DNA from 2 places in the Streptomyces sp. NPDC007905 genome. Region 1 is predicted to be linked to the other one. Evidence: riboswitches for the same ligand, from Rfam matches in the RefSeq annotation. Region 1 holds a riboswitch; the other holds the start of a gene.
The links. A riboswitch is a leader RNA that binds a small molecule or an ion and turns the genes downstream of it on or off. The one in region 1 is predicted to bind guanidine.
Positions count from the first base shown of each region.

Region 1 (8,586 bases):
ACGGCCGAGGCCGTCGGCCAGGACCTGGTTGCCGCTGATGCCCTCGTTGACGACGCCGTAGCGGGGCAGGGCCGCACCGCCCTCCACGGCCGTGCGCAGGCGCCCGGCGAGGACGTCGGTCCATCGGCGGTTCGCGCCCACGGTGGAGGTTATGCCGTCGGTGATCGAGTCGCCGAAGACGACGACCGTACCCGTGGCCTGGTTGCTGAGGACGTCAAGAGCCGTCAGATAGCGCCAGTACGGCGTCTGTTCGGTGTACGAGATGCCGGTCGCGTCCTCGGTGCGGTCGCCCTGGGCGACGTACGACACCTGCTGCGCGTGCGGGTGGTAGGTCACCGGACCGGACGGGGTGGGCGAGTAGGTGGTGACCAGGACGTCCGTGTCGTGCGGGATCGTGATGCGGACGGCGTCACTGAGCACCTGGCGGCCGGCCGGGATGACGACACTGGTGCCACCGTTGAACGTGAGGCGCCGCATCGTCTCCGCGTCGGCCGCCGCCGTGCCGTCACCGGCCGACAGGGCGAGGGAGGCGTGCGAGATGGCCAGCGGAGACTGGCCATAGAGGTTGGACAGCGTGATGCGGGCACTCGTCCCTCCGGTGCTCGCGTGCACGACGTTGCGCACCGACCGGCCGGCCAGCCCGCCGGTCTCGGTGCCCGGCTCGCCGCCCGCGGGCGCCGTGGACCAGGAGCCGACCCACGTGCCGGTGGAGGCGGGAGCGACGGAGGACTCGTGGTGCGGGCGGTTGCCGGCGAAGGTGCTGCGGGGGGTGCCGTCGTCGTCGGCCACCGTGACGTAGATGACGGCGGACAGAGCCACGACCAGGGCGACGATCGCACTCAGTACGGCATAACCATGACGCTTGGTCACGCTTGTGTTGTTCTCCTCGGGAGATGGGAGCCCGAGGCTCCGATCCGATGAGCCCATGATGCGTCATGGGCCGGGGAGAGCTGACAGGGACCTGCCGCAAACCCCCCGAAGAGACAGACGCCGGGAACTCCTGTTCCGTTCCGGGAGTCGGTCAGGAAGGGACAATTGTGTGCGGGATCACCGAACGGGTGGAGCTGATGGAACGAACGGAAACGGGAACACCGGGCCGGGCCGCGTCGTACCGGACCATGACCGCCTTCACCCCGGCCGACGAAGAACGCCGGCGCGGGGTGCGGCGCATGAAGCTGACGGCGACCGGCATGCTGCTGTTCGTGGCGGTCGTCTACGTGCTGGCCAAGTGGGCCTCGCACGAGGGCGCGGGAGACTGGGCCGCCTACGTCGCGGCGGCCGCCGAAGCCGGCATGGTCGGCGCGCTCGCCGACTGGTTCGCCGTCACCGCCCTCTTCCGGCACCCACTCGGCCTGCCCATCCCCCACACCGCGATCATCCCGACCAAGAAGGACCAGCTCGGCATCTCCCTCGGCGAATTCGTCGGCGAGAACTTCCTCTCCCAGGACGTCGTACGACAACGGCTGCGCGCCGTCGGCATCGGCAGCCGGCTCGGCACCTGGCTCGCCGAACCGGAACACGCCGACCGCGTCACGGCCGAACTGGCCACCGCACTCCGAGGCGCCCTCACCGTCCTGCGCGACTCCGACGTCCAGGCGGTCGTCGGAGAGGCGATCACCCGCCGCGCCGACGCCCAGGAGATCGCCCCCGGCATCGGCAAAATGCTGGAAAAGGTCGTCGCCGACGGCGGCCACAAACGCGTCGTCGACCTCGTGGTCGGCCGCGCCCACGACTGGCTGGTACTGCACCGCACCGACGTCATGGTCGCCGTCGAAGGCGGCGCACCCGGCTGGACCCCACGGTTCGTGGACAAAAAGGTCGGCGAACGCGTCTACAAGGAACTACTGCGCTTCTGCGCCGAAATGCGGGACATGCCCTCCCACCCCGCACGCGGCGCCCTCGACCGCTTCCTCACCGACTTCGCCTCCGACCTGCAGTCCGACACCGACACCCGCACCCGCGTCGAACGCCTCAAGGGCGACGTACTGGGCCGCGGCGAGGTACAGGACCTGATCGCCTCCGCATGGACCGCCGTACGATCCATGATCGTCGCAGCCGCCGAGGACGAGCGCAGCGAGCTACGACTGCGCGTACGCGCCGCCCTGTTGTCCCTCGGTACCCGGATGGCCCGCGAACCCAAAGTCCAGGACAAGGTCGACAGCTGGGTCGAAGGCGCGGCCGTCCACGTCGTGACCACCTACCGCAAGGAAATCACTTCCCTGATCACCGATACGGTCGCCGGCTGGGACGCCGAGCACACCACCCGCAAGATCGAGGCCCACATCGGCCGCGACCTGCAGTTCATCCGAATCAACGGCACCGTGGTCGGATCACTGGCAGGCCTGCTGATCTACGCCGTGTCACGCGGCCTGGGGGCCTAATCGCACCAGAGCAGGGCACCCGTCTCCTCGTCCTCGACGAGGAGGGAGCCCATGAGCACAACAGCCGAGACACCGTCATCCCGCACCGGCCGAACCATCACCACGAACATCCCCGCCCGCCTGGACCGCCTCCCCTGGTCCCGCTGGCACTGGACGATCGTGATCGGGCTGGGCACCGTATGGATCCTCGACGGCCTCGAGGTCACGGTCGTCGGCAACATCGCCGGCCGCCTCTCCGAACCCGGCAGCGGCCTGACGATCACCTCCGGCCAGACCACCGGCACCGCCGCCGCACTGTACGTCGCGGGCGCCTGCACCGGCGCCCTCTTCTGGGGCCGGCTCACCGACCGCTTCGGCCGCAAGAACCTCTTCATGATCACCCTGGCCGTCTACCTCGCGGCCACCGCACTCACCGCCGTCTCCTTCGCGCCCTGGTGGTTCTTCCTCTTCCGGTTCCTCACCGGCTTCGGCATCGGCGGCGAATACGCGGCCATCAACTCCGCGATCGACGAACTCATCCCCGCCCAGTACCGCGGCCGCGTCGACCTGATCATCAACGGCAGCTTCTGGCTCGGCGCCGTCGGCGGCTCCCTGCTCTCGATCGTCGCACTCAACACCGATCTGCTGCCCGCCAACCTCGGCTGGCGTCTGACCTTCGCCCTCGGCGCCTTCCTCGCCCTCGTGATCCTCCTCGTACGACGCCACGTCCCCGAAAGCCCCCGCTGGCTGCTGATCCACGGCAGGGACCGGGAAGCCGAGGAAATCGTCTCCAATATCGAACACCGGATCGAAACGGAGAAGGGCGAAGCACTCGCCGCACCAGAGGGCGAGCTGGAGATCCACCAGCGCAAGAGCGTCAGCTTCCTGGAAATCGCCCGCACCGTCTTCGGCCAGTACCGCAAGCGCGCCGTCCTGGGCTTCTCCCTCTTCATCGGCCAGGCGTTCCTCTACAACGCCATCACCTTCGGCTTCGGCGCCATCCTCACCAAATTCTTCAACGTGCCCGCCGACCACACCGGCTACTACTTCGCCGTCATCGCCATCGGCAACTTCTGCGGCCCCCTGCTCCTCGGCAAACTCTTCGACACCGTCGGCCGCCGGGTCATGATCTCCTCGACATACCTGCTCTCGGGCCTGCTCCTGTTCGGCACCGCCTGGCTCTTCGACCAGGGCTCCCTGAGCGCCGGCACCCTGACCGCCTGCTGGTGCGCCGTCCTCTTCTTCGCCTCGGCGGGCGCCTCCAGCGCCTACCTCACCGTCTCCGAGATCTTCCCGATGGAAACCCGGGCCATGTCCATCGCCTTCTTCTACGCCCTCGGCACAGCCGTCGGCGGCATCAGCGGCCCCCTGCTCTTCGCCGACCTCACGAACACCGGCAAAGTCGGCGACACCGTCCTCGCCTTCCAGATCGGCGCCACCCTCATGTGCGCGGCCGGCCTGGTCGCGGCAGCACTCGCCGTACGAGCCGAACGCCGCTCCCTGGAGGACATCGCCCGTCCGCTGACCGCCGTGGCAAGCAAGGCCAAGGGGGCGACACGCACGGCACGCGGCCCCCAGGGACCCGCAGCACCGCCGGCGGCCAGCAGGCCGTGAGGACCGAGGTCACCGGGGGCCGGACCCGCCAGGGATACTGGCCCCCATGACCCGCCTGATCCTCGCCACCCGCAACGCCGGAAAGATCACCGAACTCAGGTCCATCCTCGCGGAGGCAGGCCTGCCCCACGAACTCGTCGGAGCGGATGCCTACCCGGACGTCCCCGACGTCAAGGAAACGGGCGTGACCTTCGCGGAGAACGCTCTGCTGAAGGCCCACGCCCTCGCCCGGGCCACCGGCTTCCCCGCCGTCGCCGACGACTCCGGCCTCTGCGTCGACGTCCTGAACGGCGCCCCCGGCATCTTCTCCGCCCGCTGGGCAGGCCGCCACGGCGACGACAAGGCCAACCTCGACCTCCTCCTCGCCCAGCTCTCCGACATCGCCGAGGAACACCGTGGCGCGCACTTCGCCTGCGCGGCGGCGCTGGCGTTGCCGGACGGCACGGAGCGGGTGGTCGAAGGGCAGCTGCGGGGCGTCCTGCGGCATACGCCCGCCGGCACGAACGGCTTCGGCTACGACCCGATCCTGCAGCCGGAGGGCGAGACGCGGAGTTGCGCCGAGCTGAGCCCCGAGGAGAAGAACGCGATCAGCCATCGGGGGAAGGCGTTCCGGGCGTTGGTGCCTGTAGTGCGGGACCTGTTGAGCTGAGGAAACAGAAGGCCTGCGAATCGAACCTTCGATTCGCAGGCCATTCTTGTGCGGCGGAAGGGATTCGAACCCTCAAGCCCGATCAGGGGCCACAGATCCTAAGTCTGCTGCGTCGCCGTTGCGCCACCGCCGCTGGTCGCCAGCCATCGTACCGGGAGCCGCCCGCTGCCTTCCGCCTCCCTGCACCAGGTGCGGGTGCTTGCAGGGCAGTTGGGGCGCGGCAGACGGCCGGAATGCGGAGCGGCCCGGGCCGGGTGATCCCGATGCGGGCCGCTCAGGCGGGAGAAACGCGTTCTCGGGGCTCAGATCGCCAGATCCTTGATGATCTTCGCCACATGGCCGGTGGCCTTCACGTTGTACAGGGCCCGTTCGACCTTGCCCTCCTCGTCCACGATCACCGTGGAGCGGATGACGCCTACGACGGTCTTGCCGTAGAGCTTCTTCTCGCCGAAGGCGCCGTAGGACTCCAGGACCTTCTTGTCCGGGTCGGCCAGCAGCGTGACCTGCAGGGACTCCTTCTCGCGGAACTTCGCGAGCTTCTCCGGCCTGTCCGGGGAGATGCCGATCACGTCGTAGCCGGCGGAGGCCAGGACGGAGAGGTTGTCGGTGAAGTCGCAGGCCTGCTTGGTGCAGCCTGGAGTCAGGGCCGCGGGGTAGAAGTAGACGATGACCTTGCGGCCCTTGTGGTCCGACAAGGACACCTCGTTGCCGTCGGCGTCGGGGAGGGTGAAGGCGGGGGCCACGTCCCCGGGCTGGAGTCGCTCGCTCATCGGTCCAGCGTAACGGGGGGCGTTGCGGTGCGGTGGGGCCAGGAGCTGACAGACTGTCCAGAACAGCATCAGGAGACTTCGGAGGCCGTACGGTGGCGGACACGTCGGACACCAGAACCCCGGCGCAGATCGAGGCGGACATCAAGCGCCGCCGTGAAGTGCTGGCCGAGACGCTCGACGAGATCGGGGTGCGGGTGCATCCGAAGACGATCGTCGGGGATGCCAAGGCCAAGGTCGTCGCCCATGTCGATCACACGGTTGGGCGGGCGTACGTCCAGGTCAACCGAGTGGTGAGTGAGGTGCGGGCACAGTTCGTGGACGAGGAGGGCGCGCCGCGGCTCGAGCGGGTCGTGCCTGTCGCGCTGGTGGTGGTCGGGGTCGTGGGGCTGCTTGCCCTCGGCTCGCGGCGACGTAAGGGCTGAGCAGAGGAGCGACCCGGGAGCGTACGGTCGCGGTCAAGGCAGGTAGGTTCGAGGCGTGAGCGCCAACAGAAACAGCAACCCTCAGCATGACAAGCTGCCCATCCGGATGCTGCACGACCGGGTTCTCGTGCGGCAGGAGGCCGGTGAGGGCGAGCGGCGGTCGGGCGGCGGCATCCTGATTCCCGCGACGGCGGCGGTCGGGCGGCGGCTGGCCTGGGCCGAGGTCGTCGCGGTGGGGCAGAACGTGCGGACCGTGGAGCCCGGCGACCGGGTCCTGTTCGATCCGGAGGACCGGGCCGAGGTCGAGGTGCGGGGCGTGGCGTATGTGCTCATGCGGGAGCGGGATCTGCACGCGGTGGCCGCGGACCGGTTCGAGGGGGCCGAGGACTCGACGGGCCTGTACCTCTGATTCGAGGGCCGAGAGGGGCTGGTGACTGTGGTCACCAGCCCCTCTTGCATTCTTTTGCTATGTTCGCCGGAGCCCGACGAGACGCGCCGTACCGGGATGCAGGCAAGGACGACGCACCGGAAGAGGTGTCGTCGTCTCGTCTCGGAGGTGTGTGTCGTGGCGTGGGTTCTGCTGGTCGTAGCCGGTCTGCTGGAGGTCGGCTGGTCGATCGGGATGAAGTACACGGACGGTTTCCGCCGGCTCGTGCCCAGTCTGTTCACCGGTGCGGGGATCGTCGCCAGCATGGTGCTGCTGTCGTACGCCGCCAGGTCGCTGCCGATCGGTACCGCCTACGGCGTGTGGGTGGGGATCGGGGCGGCCGGGGCGGCGGTGCTGGGCATGGTGGTGCTCGGTGAGCCGGTCACCGCCGCCCGGATCTTCTTCGTGTGTCTGCTGCTGGTCGCCGTGGTCGGGCTGAAGGTGACCGGCGGTCACTGAGGACGGACGCCCGTCAGCGGCCGGCGGTCGCTGACGGGCGTCGTCCTTCTCCTGGGTCCTGCGCAGGCGCGGTCCTACGGTTGGGGTCCTGTGGTGCCGGTGCCGCCCGGGGCGCCTCCGTCGGCGCCGCCGGCGGTGGTGCCACCGCCGTTGGTCCCGCCGCCCGGTGCGCCGCCGCCGGTCGTGGTGCCGCCACCGTTGGTGCCCCCTGCCGTGTCGCCGCCGGTGGTGGTCCCGCCGCCGTCGGTGGTCGTGCCGCCGCCGTCAGTCGTGGTGCCGCCGCCGGTGGTGTCACCGGTGGTGCCGCCGTCGGTCGGGGTGCCGGAGGGGGTGCTGGTGCTGCCGCCGTTGTCCTGGCCCCCGTTGTCGGTGGTGGCCCCGTTGTCCTGGCCGGTGGTGCCGGGCTGGTCGGAGGGGCTCGAGCTCGGGGGCAGGATCACGTCGGCGCCCTGTTGGAGTTCGAGGTCGAACTCGGTGGCCGGCTTGCCCTTGAGGGCGTCGCGCGTGTACTGCGCCCAGATGGCGGTGGGCGGGCCGCCGCCGTTCATACGGGGCTGGCCGAGGGCGTAGTACAGCGACTTGTGCTTGGCCGTCACCGGGTCCTGGCCCATGACCGAGACGACGGTGGCGAGGTCGGGGGTGTAACCCGCGAACCAGGCCGCGGTGTCCTCCTCGGCGGTGCCGGTCTTGCCGGCCGCGGGACGGCCGGCCTGCTGGGCGGCGACGGCGGTGCCGTTGTCGACGACGCTCTGCAAGACGGAGGTGGTGGTGTCGGCGGCCTCGCGGCTGACGGCCTGCTTGGTCTCCCGGTCGGGCAGCTTGACGTCCTCGGTGCTGTCCTTGGTGATCTTCTCGATCATGGTGTACGTGCCGTGCTTGCCGTGGTTGGCGAGCGTGGCGTACGCCTCCGCCATGTCGACGACGCTGGCGGTGGCGGTGCCGAGGGCGATGGACGGGTAGGGCTGGAGGTCCTTGGTGCCGGCGGGGATGCCGAGGTCGACGGCGGTCTGCTTGACCTTGGCGGGGTCGACGTCGACGGCCATCTGGGCGTAGACCGAGTTGACCGAGAGGTCGGTGGCCTTGCGGACGGTGATGTCGCCGTACGACTTCTGGTCCTCGTTCGCGGGGGCGTAGGGGCCGCCGCTCCAGCCCTGCACGGGGCGCCGGTTGGTGCCGTCGTACGTGGTGTTCGGGGTGATGGGCTGGCCGTCCTGGGTGGTCGAGCTGTTCTGCACCGCCGCGGTGAACACGAAGGGCTTGAAGGTGGAGCCGACCTGGAAGTCACCGCGGGTGGCGCCGTTGGTGTACTGCTTCACGTAGTCGATGCCGCCGTACAGGGCGACGACCTTGCCCGTCTTGGGGTCGACGGAGGCGCCGCCGGCCCGGACGTAGTTGTCGACCTTGTTGTTCTTCTTGTCCAGCTTGGAGATGAGCTGGTCGTTGACGGCCTTGACGAAGGCGTTCTGCTTGGACTTCTGGAAGGTGGTGGTGATGCGGTAGCCGCCGCCCTCCAGCTGTTCCTTGGTGAGGATCTCGTTCTCGGTGAGGTAGTCCTTGACGGCCTCGACGAGGTAGCCGCGCTGGCCGGAGAGGCCGGTGGAGATGGTCTGCTCCTTCGGCATGGGGAACTTCATGCCGGCGCGCTCGGACTTGCTGAGCCAGCCCTTGGTGACCATGCCGTCCAGGACGTAGTTCCAGCGGGCGATGGCGGCGGGCTTGTTCTCGGGGTGGGCCACGACGTCGTACTCGCTGGGCGCGTTGACGAGCGCGGCGAGGTAGGCGGCACGGGCCGGGTCGAGGTCGGCGGCGTCCTTGCCGTAGTAGGCCTGGGCGGCGGACTGGATGCCGTAGGCGTTGCGGCCGAAGTAGCTGGTGTTGAGGTAGC
Region 1 is NZ_JBIBKS010000008.1:178,582-187,167, forward strand. Features, by position in the region: gene ACFZDC_RS16570 (GDSL-type esterase/lipase family protein) at 1-870, opposite strand, end outside; gene ACFZDC_RS16575 (DUF445 family protein) at 1,068-2,381, shown strand; gene ACFZDC_RS16580 (MFS transporter) at 2,433-3,974, shown strand; gene rdgB (RdgB/HAM1 family non-canonical purine NTP pyrophosphatase) at 4,021-4,623, shown strand; tRNA gene ACFZDC_RS16590 (tRNA-Leu) at 4,673-4,756, opposite strand; gene bcp (thioredoxin-dependent thiol peroxidase) at 4,926-5,393, opposite strand; gene ACFZDC_RS16600 (DUF3618 domain-containing protein) at 5,486-5,815, shown strand; gene ACFZDC_RS16605 (GroES family chaperonin) at 5,922-6,224, shown strand; guanidine-III (ykkC-III) riboswitch at 6,277-6,342, shown strand; gene ACFZDC_RS16610 (SMR family transporter) at 6,381-6,701, shown strand; gene ACFZDC_RS16615 (transglycosylase domain-containing protein) at 6,776-8,586, opposite strand, start outside.

Region 2 (8,586 bases), on a different contig from region 1:
CGGCAGTCGGCTGCGGAACACGCCGAAGGAGAGCGGAGCGCCGGCGTACATGAGGACGCTGGCGCTGGTGATCAGGCCGACGAGGGAGCGCCAACTGGGGAAGGGCAGGAAGCAGATGCAGCCGATGACGAAGGCGGTGAGGAGGCCCGCCCAGGGGACACCGCGCCGGTTGGTGGTCTCGAACACGGAGGGGACGTAGCCGTTGCGGCTGAGGCCGTAGGAGACGCGGGAGGAGCCGGTGATGTAGATGAGGCCGGTCCCGGCGGGAGAGATGACGGCGTCGAGGTAGAGGACGGTGGCCAGCCAGCCGAGGCTGATGAGGGTGGCGACCTGGGCGAACGGGCCGCTCAACACGGTGAACGCGGAGGTGGCCCAATGGCTGCCGATCTGGGACGCGGGCAGCGCGGCGAGGAAGGTGATCTGCAGGAGGATGTAGATCACGATGCCGAGGAGGATCGATCCGATCACCGCGCGCGGGATGTCGCGCTTGGGGTTGGCGCTCTCGCCGGCGAGCTGGTCGGCCTGCTCGAATCCGAGCAGGGCGAAGATGATGCCGCTGGTGGAGACGGCGGACAGGATGCCCTTGGCTCCGTAGGGATTGAATCCGTCCGCGGCGGTGAAGTTGCTGGTGTGGAACTGGGCGACGGCGAAGACGAAGATCGTCACCAGGGGGACGCCGACCTTCCACCAGGTCGCCGCGCTGTTGGTGCGGGCCAGCAGACGGATGCTGAGGAAGTTGACGGCCGTGATGACCGCCATCAGGCCCACGGCGACGGCGATGCCGGGCGGGGTCAGGACGTGCTCGCCGCCCTGGATCTTCTCCCAGCCGCTCGCCCAGGAATAGTGCTGGGCGTAGGTGATCATCGCCAGTACTTCGATGGGCGCCACCGTGGCCGCCTGCAGCCAGGAGAACCAGCCGAAGGAAGCGCCCGCGGCTCCACCGAAGGCGTAGTGCGGGAAGCGGGCGGTGCCGCCGGAGACCGGATACATGCCGCCCAGTTCGGCGTGCACCAGCGCGAGAATCAGGATCGCGAGGCCGCCGATGGCCCAGGAGATGATCGCTGCGGGGCCCGCCGCCGCCAGGGCGCCCTGAGCGCCGAACAGCCATCCGGATCCGATGATCGAGCCTTCCGAAGCCCAGATCAGCCCGATGAAGCCGATTTCGCGTCTCAGGCCCGGCCGGTGGGTTCCCGAGGTGGGCGACGATTGGGAGACGGTCATGTTCCATACCCCCTACACAGGGTGACGCTGAACACCATCGTGCCACGGCCGGGCGGAACCGGCGGGTCCAAGGTTCCGCCCACTTGCCCGCGGGGCGGGGCGGCGTCCTGCGCCCGCGTGCCGGGTACGCAGCGTCGGCTATCGCACGGCCGCCTCCGGTGGACGTTCCCGAAGTGCGCCGTATCCGATGAAGTACGCCGGGAGGCGGCGTATCCAACGGGACCCGGTGAGCAGGCGGGTGAGGCGCACGGCCCGCTCCGCGCTGCCGAGGGGTGGACGGCCCTGTAGGACCGGAGCGATGAAGCGGGCGTGGGCCGTGCGCTGGAGCGCCTGTGTGACGACCGTTGTCGGGCGGCGGCGGCGTTGCACGCCGCGTACGTCCCGCAGGCCGACGGCCCCGCGGCGCAGCGGCTCGGTCAGGTGGCGGGCGGCGGCCACGGCGTCCTGGACCGCGAGGTTGATGCCTATGCCGAAGACCGGGGACATCGCGTGCGCGGCGTCGCCGATGCACAGCAGGCCGGGGCGGTGCCAGCGGCGCAGGCGGTCCAGGCGTACGTCGAGGAGCTTCACCTCGTCCCACGAGCGCAGGGCGTGCGCACGGCCGGCGAGCCAGGGGACGGCGGCGGTGAAGTCGGCCAGGAAGCGGTCGAGGCCGGCGGCGCGGCGCTGGGTGTCGGTGCCCTTGGGGATGAGCGCGGCGCACTGCCAGTAGTCGCCGCGGTCGATCATCGCGGTCAGGAAGCGGTCGCCGACACCGCCGACGAGTCCGCGCGGGTCCCCGTCGCGCCGGGGCAGGCGGAACCACCAGGCGTCCATCGGGCAGGTGAAGCGGTGCAGGCCCAGTTCCGGCCGGGAGCGGGCCAGTGAGCCGCGGCCGTCGCAGGCGACGGTGAGGACGGCGCGCAACTCGCCGGTGCGGCCGTCGCAGGTGCGGTAGCGCACCCCGGTCACCCGTCCGGACTCGATCAGGAAGGACGTCGCTTCGGTGCTCATCCGCAGGTCGAAGGACGGTTCGCGCCGGGCCTCGTCCGCGAGCAGGTCAAGCAGGTCCCCTTGGGGCACCATGGCCACGTAGTTGTAGGGACCGGGCAGCACCGTGAGGTCCGCGACCGTGACCGCCGAGCGGCCGGTTCCGACCGGCAGCTGGACGGTGTGCACCCGCCGCTGGGGCAGCTGGGCGAAGCGCTCGGCCAGCCCCAGGTCGTCCAGCAGCGCCAGGGTCGAGGGGTGGACGGTGTCGCCGCGGAAGTCGCGCAGGAAATCGGCGTGCTTCTCCAGCACCATCACCCGGATGCCGGAGCGGGCCAGCAGCAGGGCGAGCACCATGCCCGCGGGGCCGCCTCCCACCACACAGCAGGTGGTCTGATCCATGGCAGGTCCTGCCCTTCGGGAGAGCAGTAATTCATCAGTCGATGAATAGTATACCGCTGCGGGTCGTCGGAACATGCCGCCGACCGGAGCAATCACCGGGGTGCGGCGACCGGGCGCAGCAGGCTGGGCCTCTTGTCGGGATCGTGTGACAGGAGTCCGGTGTGCCAAGGCCGCGCAAGTCGAACCGTCAGGCGGGTCGTCGGTCCGAATGCCACGCCCTCCGGGCCGCTGAGGCCGGTCCGCCGCGGTCGGCGCGCGGGAGCGACGGGTGAGCCACGGGCGTGCCGATCGGGTACCGGCGGCCGGCGTGGCCGTACGGACTCAGCTGCCCGCTACCCCGGCGTGGATGCGCTGGCTTCCGGTCCTGTACGTCGTGATCGTTCTGCTGCTCGAACCGGTTACGCCCGTGGAGTGGCCGGTGAGTTTCGTGCTGATCGCCCTGCCTCTGCTGACCGCCTTCGCGCACGGGCCCGCCGTGGTCGCCGGCGCCACGGTGTTCGCCGTCCTCCTCGAAGGGGTGCTGGCCGGTACGCCCTGCTGTGCGGGCCGGTCCGTCGGCTACCTGTGGGACCGCCACTACGTTGCCTCGTACATCTGCACCGCCCTGGTCGGCGCCCTCGGCACGATCCTGGCCGCCCACCGGGTCCGCCGTGAGCGCACGCTCGCCGACGTGCGCTTCGTGGCCGAGATCGCGCAGCGCGTCCTGCTCAGACCCGTTCCGCACCGCATCGGCAACCTTCTCCTGGCGAGCCTCTACCTCTCCGCCGCCGCGGAGGCACGCATCGGCGGGGACCTCTACGAGGCCGTCCCCACCATGTACGGGGTCCGCCTGCTCATCGGCGACGTCCGGGGCAAGGGGCTGCTCGCGGTGGAGACCGCCGCCGCCCTGCTCGGGGCGTTCCGCGAGGCGGCGTACGACGAATCCGATCTTCCCGCGCTGGCGGGCCGCGTGGAGACGAGCATGAGCCGGGGGGCGACACTGCTCGGTGGCAGCGAGATGAGCGAAAGGTTCGTCACCGCCGTCTTCGCCGAGATCCCCGCCGACGCCCATGTCGTCCGTGTCGTCAACTGCGGCCACCCGCCCCCACTCCTCATCCGCCCCGACGAGGTGCGCGAACTCGACCGGGGCCGGTCGGCTCCGCCGCTGAACCTCGGCATGCTGATCGGGGACCCGTATCACGTCGACGTCTACGAGTTCCGGCCCGGAGACCAGCTCCTGCTGTACACGGACGGCATCACGGAGACCCGCGACCCCGCCGGTTCCTTCTACCCCCTGCCCCAGCGCCTGCGTTCCTGGGGGCCCCTGCCGCCCCGCGAGCTGATGGAACGACTCCACCAGGACCTGCTGGCCTACAGCCACGACCGCCTCCAGGACGACACCGCGGCGCTGACCGCCTGCCTGCTCGCCGACGAGCGCTCCGCACCGCCTCCGCCGCCGGCGGGGGTGGCCGACAGCGGGGAGCCCCGTTGACCGCGGCAGCCGGGACGGCCCACACGGCGGCGGGGACGTGGTCCGGCTCCGGCGCTCGGCCGCTCCCGGCACCGCGTCGACGGGGTGATGCCGCTCGCCAGGTCCGCGGCTCCACCGCCGGACAGCGTGGTAGCGTCCCCGTCGGAGGCTCGCAGGTGCCTGCCCCGGACGAGATGTGCGCCGTACCCGGCCCGCCAAGACGACGCACGCGCGGAGACATCGTGGACACCGGCACGCACCCGATCGACTTCACCGGCACCGCTCCCCTGCCGGGGCCCCTGGACGTGCGGTGGATCCACGGCTCGCCGTCGGCCAAGCACAACACCGACCCGGACATCCAGGTCCATGTCTACGACGAGCACACGTTCATCCTGCGGCAGAACATGGCGGTCCACTACGAGGCGCCGTTCCTGTTCCTGCTGTGCGGCAACGAGCGGGCGGTGCTGATCGACACCGGCGCCACCGGGTCCGCCGAGTTCTTCCCGCTGCGCCGGGTGGTCGACGGGCTGCTCACGGACTGGCTCGCCCGGCATCCACGGGACGACTACCACCTGCTCGTCCTGCACACCCACGCGCACGGTGACCACATCGCGGGCGACGAGCAGTTCGTGGGCCGCCCCGGCACCACGCTGGTGGGCGCCGACCGCGCCACCGCCTGGCGGTACTTCGGGTTCGACACGGACCCGGACGCGGTCGCCCTCGTCGACCTGGGCGGCCGGGTGCTGGAATGCCTGGCCACCCCGGGCCACCACGAGGCGGCTGTCACCTACTACGACCCGGCCACCGGTCTCCTGCTCACCGGCGACAGCGTCTATCCAGGCCGGCTCTACATCCAGGACGTTCCCGCCTTCACCCGCAGCATCGACCGCCTGATCGAGTTCGCGGACCACCGGCCCGTCACCCATGTGCTCGGCTGCCACATCGAGATGACCACCGAGCCGGGCGTGGACTACCCCGTCCGCACCACCTACCAGCCCGACGAGCCCCCGCTCCAGCTGACCCCCGCCCACCTCCGCCGGATCCGGGACGCGCTCGACCGGCTCGACGACGACCCCGGCCGGCGCGCCTGCTCCGACTTCGTCCTCTGCCCCCACACCTGAGCGCTCCGGACGGATGGCCGGGCGACCGCTCAGGCCGCGGTCGCCCCGCCGTCCACCGCGCGGTCGCGGTGGATCGGTGACTTCGAGCCGGTCAGCGGAACGCCCGTGCCGCCCCGCCGGGCGGCGACGATCTCCGCCACGATCGACAGGGCGGTCTCCTCCGGTGTGCGGGCGCCGAGGTCGAGACCGATCGGGGAGCGCAGCCTGGCCAGCTCCCGCTCGCTCACGCCTTCTTCGCGCAGCCGCCGATCGCGTTCCTCGTGGGTGCGGCGCGAGCCCATCGCGCCGACGAAGGACACCGGCATCGCGAGGGCCGCCTTGAGCAGCGGTACGTCGAACTTCGCGTCGTGGGTGAGCACGCACAGGACGGTACGGGCGTCGGTCCGGGTGCGCCGCAGGTAGCGGTGGGGCCAGTCGACGACGACCTCGTCGGCGTCGGGGAAACGGGCCCGCGTGGCGAAGACGGGGCGGGCGTCGCAGACGGTCACGTGGTATCCGAGGAACTTGCCCGCGCGTGCCAGCGCCGACGCGAAGTCCACCGCGCCGAAGACGATCATGCGCGGGGGCGGCACGTGTGATTCGACCAGCAGGGTGAGGCCGCCGGGACAGTGCGACCCGTCCGCCGACATGTCCAGCGTGCCGGTGCGCCCCGCCTCCAGCAGGGCTCGGGCCTCGGCCGTCGCCGTCCGGTCCAGCTCCGGGTCGCCGCCCAGACCGCCCTCGTACGTGCCGTCCTGCCGCACCAGCAGGGCCCGGCCGAGGAGTTCGGCCGGGCCACGGGCGACCCGGACGAGGGCCGCAGGCTCCTCTCGGACGGCGGCCGACAGGGCCGACGCCAGCACCGTACGGGCGGGCGCCTGCCCGCCCACCGGCGTGATCAGCACGTCGATCGTTCCGCCGCAGGTCAGTCCCACGGCGAAGGCGTCGTCGTCGCTGTAGCCGAACCGTTCCGTGACGCTCTCGCCCGTCTGGAGGGCCTGCAGGCACAGGTCGTACACCGCGCCCTCCACGCAGCCTCCGGAGACCGAGCCGACGACGGTGCCCGCGCTGTCGACGGCCAGGGCCGCGCCGGGGCCGCGTGGCGCGCTGCCCGCCACTGCCAGCACGGTCGCCACGGCGAAGTCCCGGCCCTCGTCGACCCAGCGGAGCAACTCCTCGGCGACGTCAAGCACTTGGCGCCCCCGCCAGGATGACGCGGTCCGGCCTGATCGGCAGGCTGCGGTGGCGTACGCCGGTCGCGTGCCAGACCGCGTTGGCGATGGCGGCCGCGGCGCCGACGATGCCGATCTCACCGATGCCCTTGATCCCGACCGGGTCCTTCGGGTCCGGGTCGTCGATCCAGTCGGCCTCGATGGAGGGTACGTCGGCGTGCGTCGCCACGTGGTAGCCGGCGAGGTCGGCAGCGACGTGGCCGCCCGAGGCGCGGTCCCGGACGGCCTCCTCGTGCAGGGCCATGGAGATGCCCCAGATCATGCCGCCGACGAACTGACTCCGCGCGGTGAGCGGGTTGACGATCCGGCCCGCCGCGAAGATGGCGAGCATGCGCCGCACACGCACCTCGCCGGTGGTGACGTCCACGGCCACCTCGGCGAACTGCGCCCCGAAGGAGTGGCGTTCGGCGGGTGCGAGGGCGCCGATGGCCGCGGTGGTGTCCGACCGCACCGTGATTCCCTCCGGGGGGATGTCGGCGCCCGGGGTCAGTCTGTCGCGCAGCTCGTCGGCCGCGGCCGTGACCGCCCAGGACCAGGAGCGGGTGCCCATGGAACCACCGGCGATCATCGCAGGCCCGAAGTCGCTGTCGCCGATGCGTACCCGGACCCGTTCCGGGGACACGCGCAGCGCGTCCGCGGCGACCAGGGTGAGTGCGGTACGGGCCCCGGTGCCGATGTCGGCGGCGGCGATCCGGACGGTGAAGGTGCCGTCCGCGTGCGCGGTGACGGTCGCCGTGGAGGGCGCGGCGCCGGCGCCGAAAGAGGCCGCCGCCGTGCCGGTGCCGAGCAGCCAGCGGCCGTCCCGGCGCAGGCCGGGGCGTGGGTCCCGGTCCGCCCAGCCGAACCTGCGGGCGCCCTCCCGGAAGCAGGCGGGCAGGTTGCGGCCGGCGAACGGCAGGCCGGAGACCGGCCCCTTGTCGGGTTCGTTGCGCAGGCGCAGCTCGATCGGGTCGAGCCCGCACTTCTCGGCGAGTTCGTCGAGCGCCGCCTCCAGCGCGAACGACCCCGGTGCCTCGCCCGGGGCGCGCATCCATGTCGGCGTGGGCACGTCGAGCCGTACGACGCGGTTGGCGGTGTGGTGGGCGTCGGCGTCGTACATCACCCGGGCCACTCCGGCGCTCGGCTCGACGAACTCGTGCACGGTGGAGGTGAGGCTGAGCGAGCGGTGCTCCAGTGCGCGCAGCCTTCCCCCGGCGTCGGCACCGAGCCTGACGCGCTGGGTGGTGGGGCTGCGGTAACCGGCCAGCGAGAACATCTGACGGCGGGTCAGGATGACGCGGACCGGGCGCTGCAGGACGGTCGCGGCCATCACGGCGGCCACCTGGTGGGCGCGGACACCCTTGCTGCCGAAGCCGCCGCCGACGTGTTCGGAGCGTACCCGCACCGAGCCGGGGTCGAGGGAGAAGAGGTTCGCGAGTTCCCCGACGACCCAGGTGGCGCCCTGGTTGGAGTCGATCACTTCGAGCCGGCCGCCGTCCCAGCGGGCGGTGGCCGCGTGCGGTTCCATCGGGTTGTGGTGTTCTTCGGGGGTGGTGTACTCGACGTCCACCACGACGTCCGACGCGGCCAGTTCGGCTTCGAGGTCCCCCTTCTCCGTCACCGCCGGCATATGGCCGTCCACCGGGTAGGCGTTCGGGTGGTCCCCGGTGAAGTCGACGTCGTGGGGCTCTTGTTCGTAGTGCACCACGAGCGCCTCGGCGGCCTCCCTGGCCTGCTCGGACGTCTCGGCGACGACCAGCGCCACCGGCCAGCCCAGGTGCGGCACCCGGTCGTGCTGGAAGACGGCACAGGTCGGGTCCGGCGAGGTGCCCAGCAGGCCGGTGTAATCGGTCGTCACCCGTGGGGCGTTGCGGTGGTCCAGGACGGCCAGGACGCCCGGCATGGCGAGGGCGGGGTCGGTGTCGATGGCCCGGATGCGGCCGCGCGCGACCGTGGACAGCACCAGCCAGCCGTGCGCCAGGTCGGTGAAGGGCACCTCGGCCGCGTAGCGGGCGGCTCCGGTGACCTTGTCCCGGCCCTCCACCCGGGTGTGCGCGGTGCCGACGGAGCGCGTCGGCGTGGATGTCCCGGTGGTGACGGTGGTCATCGGGTGGCCTCCTCGGCGAGTTCGGTCAGCACGGCCACCACGAGGTTGCGCATGAGCGTCACCTTGTACACGTTGTGCGGCAGCGGGCGCGCCGCCGCCAGCTCGGCATCCGCCGCGGTGGCGAAG
Region 2 is NZ_JBIBKS010000001.1:121,784-130,369, forward strand. Features, by position in the region: gene ACFZDC_RS00625 (amino acid permease) at 1-1,221, opposite strand, end outside; gene ACFZDC_RS00630 (FAD-dependent oxidoreductase) at 1,360-2,592, opposite strand; gene ACFZDC_RS00635 (SpoIIE family protein phosphatase) at 2,939-4,063, shown strand; guanidine-III (ykkC-III) riboswitch at 4,205-4,272, shown strand; gene ACFZDC_RS00640 (MBL fold metallo-hydrolase) at 4,285-5,163, shown strand; gene ACFZDC_RS00645 (XdhC family protein) at 5,193-6,335, opposite strand; gene ACFZDC_RS00650 (molybdopterin cofactor-binding domain-containing protein) at 6,328-8,460, opposite strand; gene ACFZDC_RS00655 (FAD binding domain-containing protein) at 8,457-8,586, opposite strand, start outside.
Region 2: another riboswitch for guanidine. It lies ahead of ACFZDC_RS00640 (MBL fold metallo-hydrolase); the one in region 1 lies ahead of ACFZDC_RS16610 (SMR family transporter).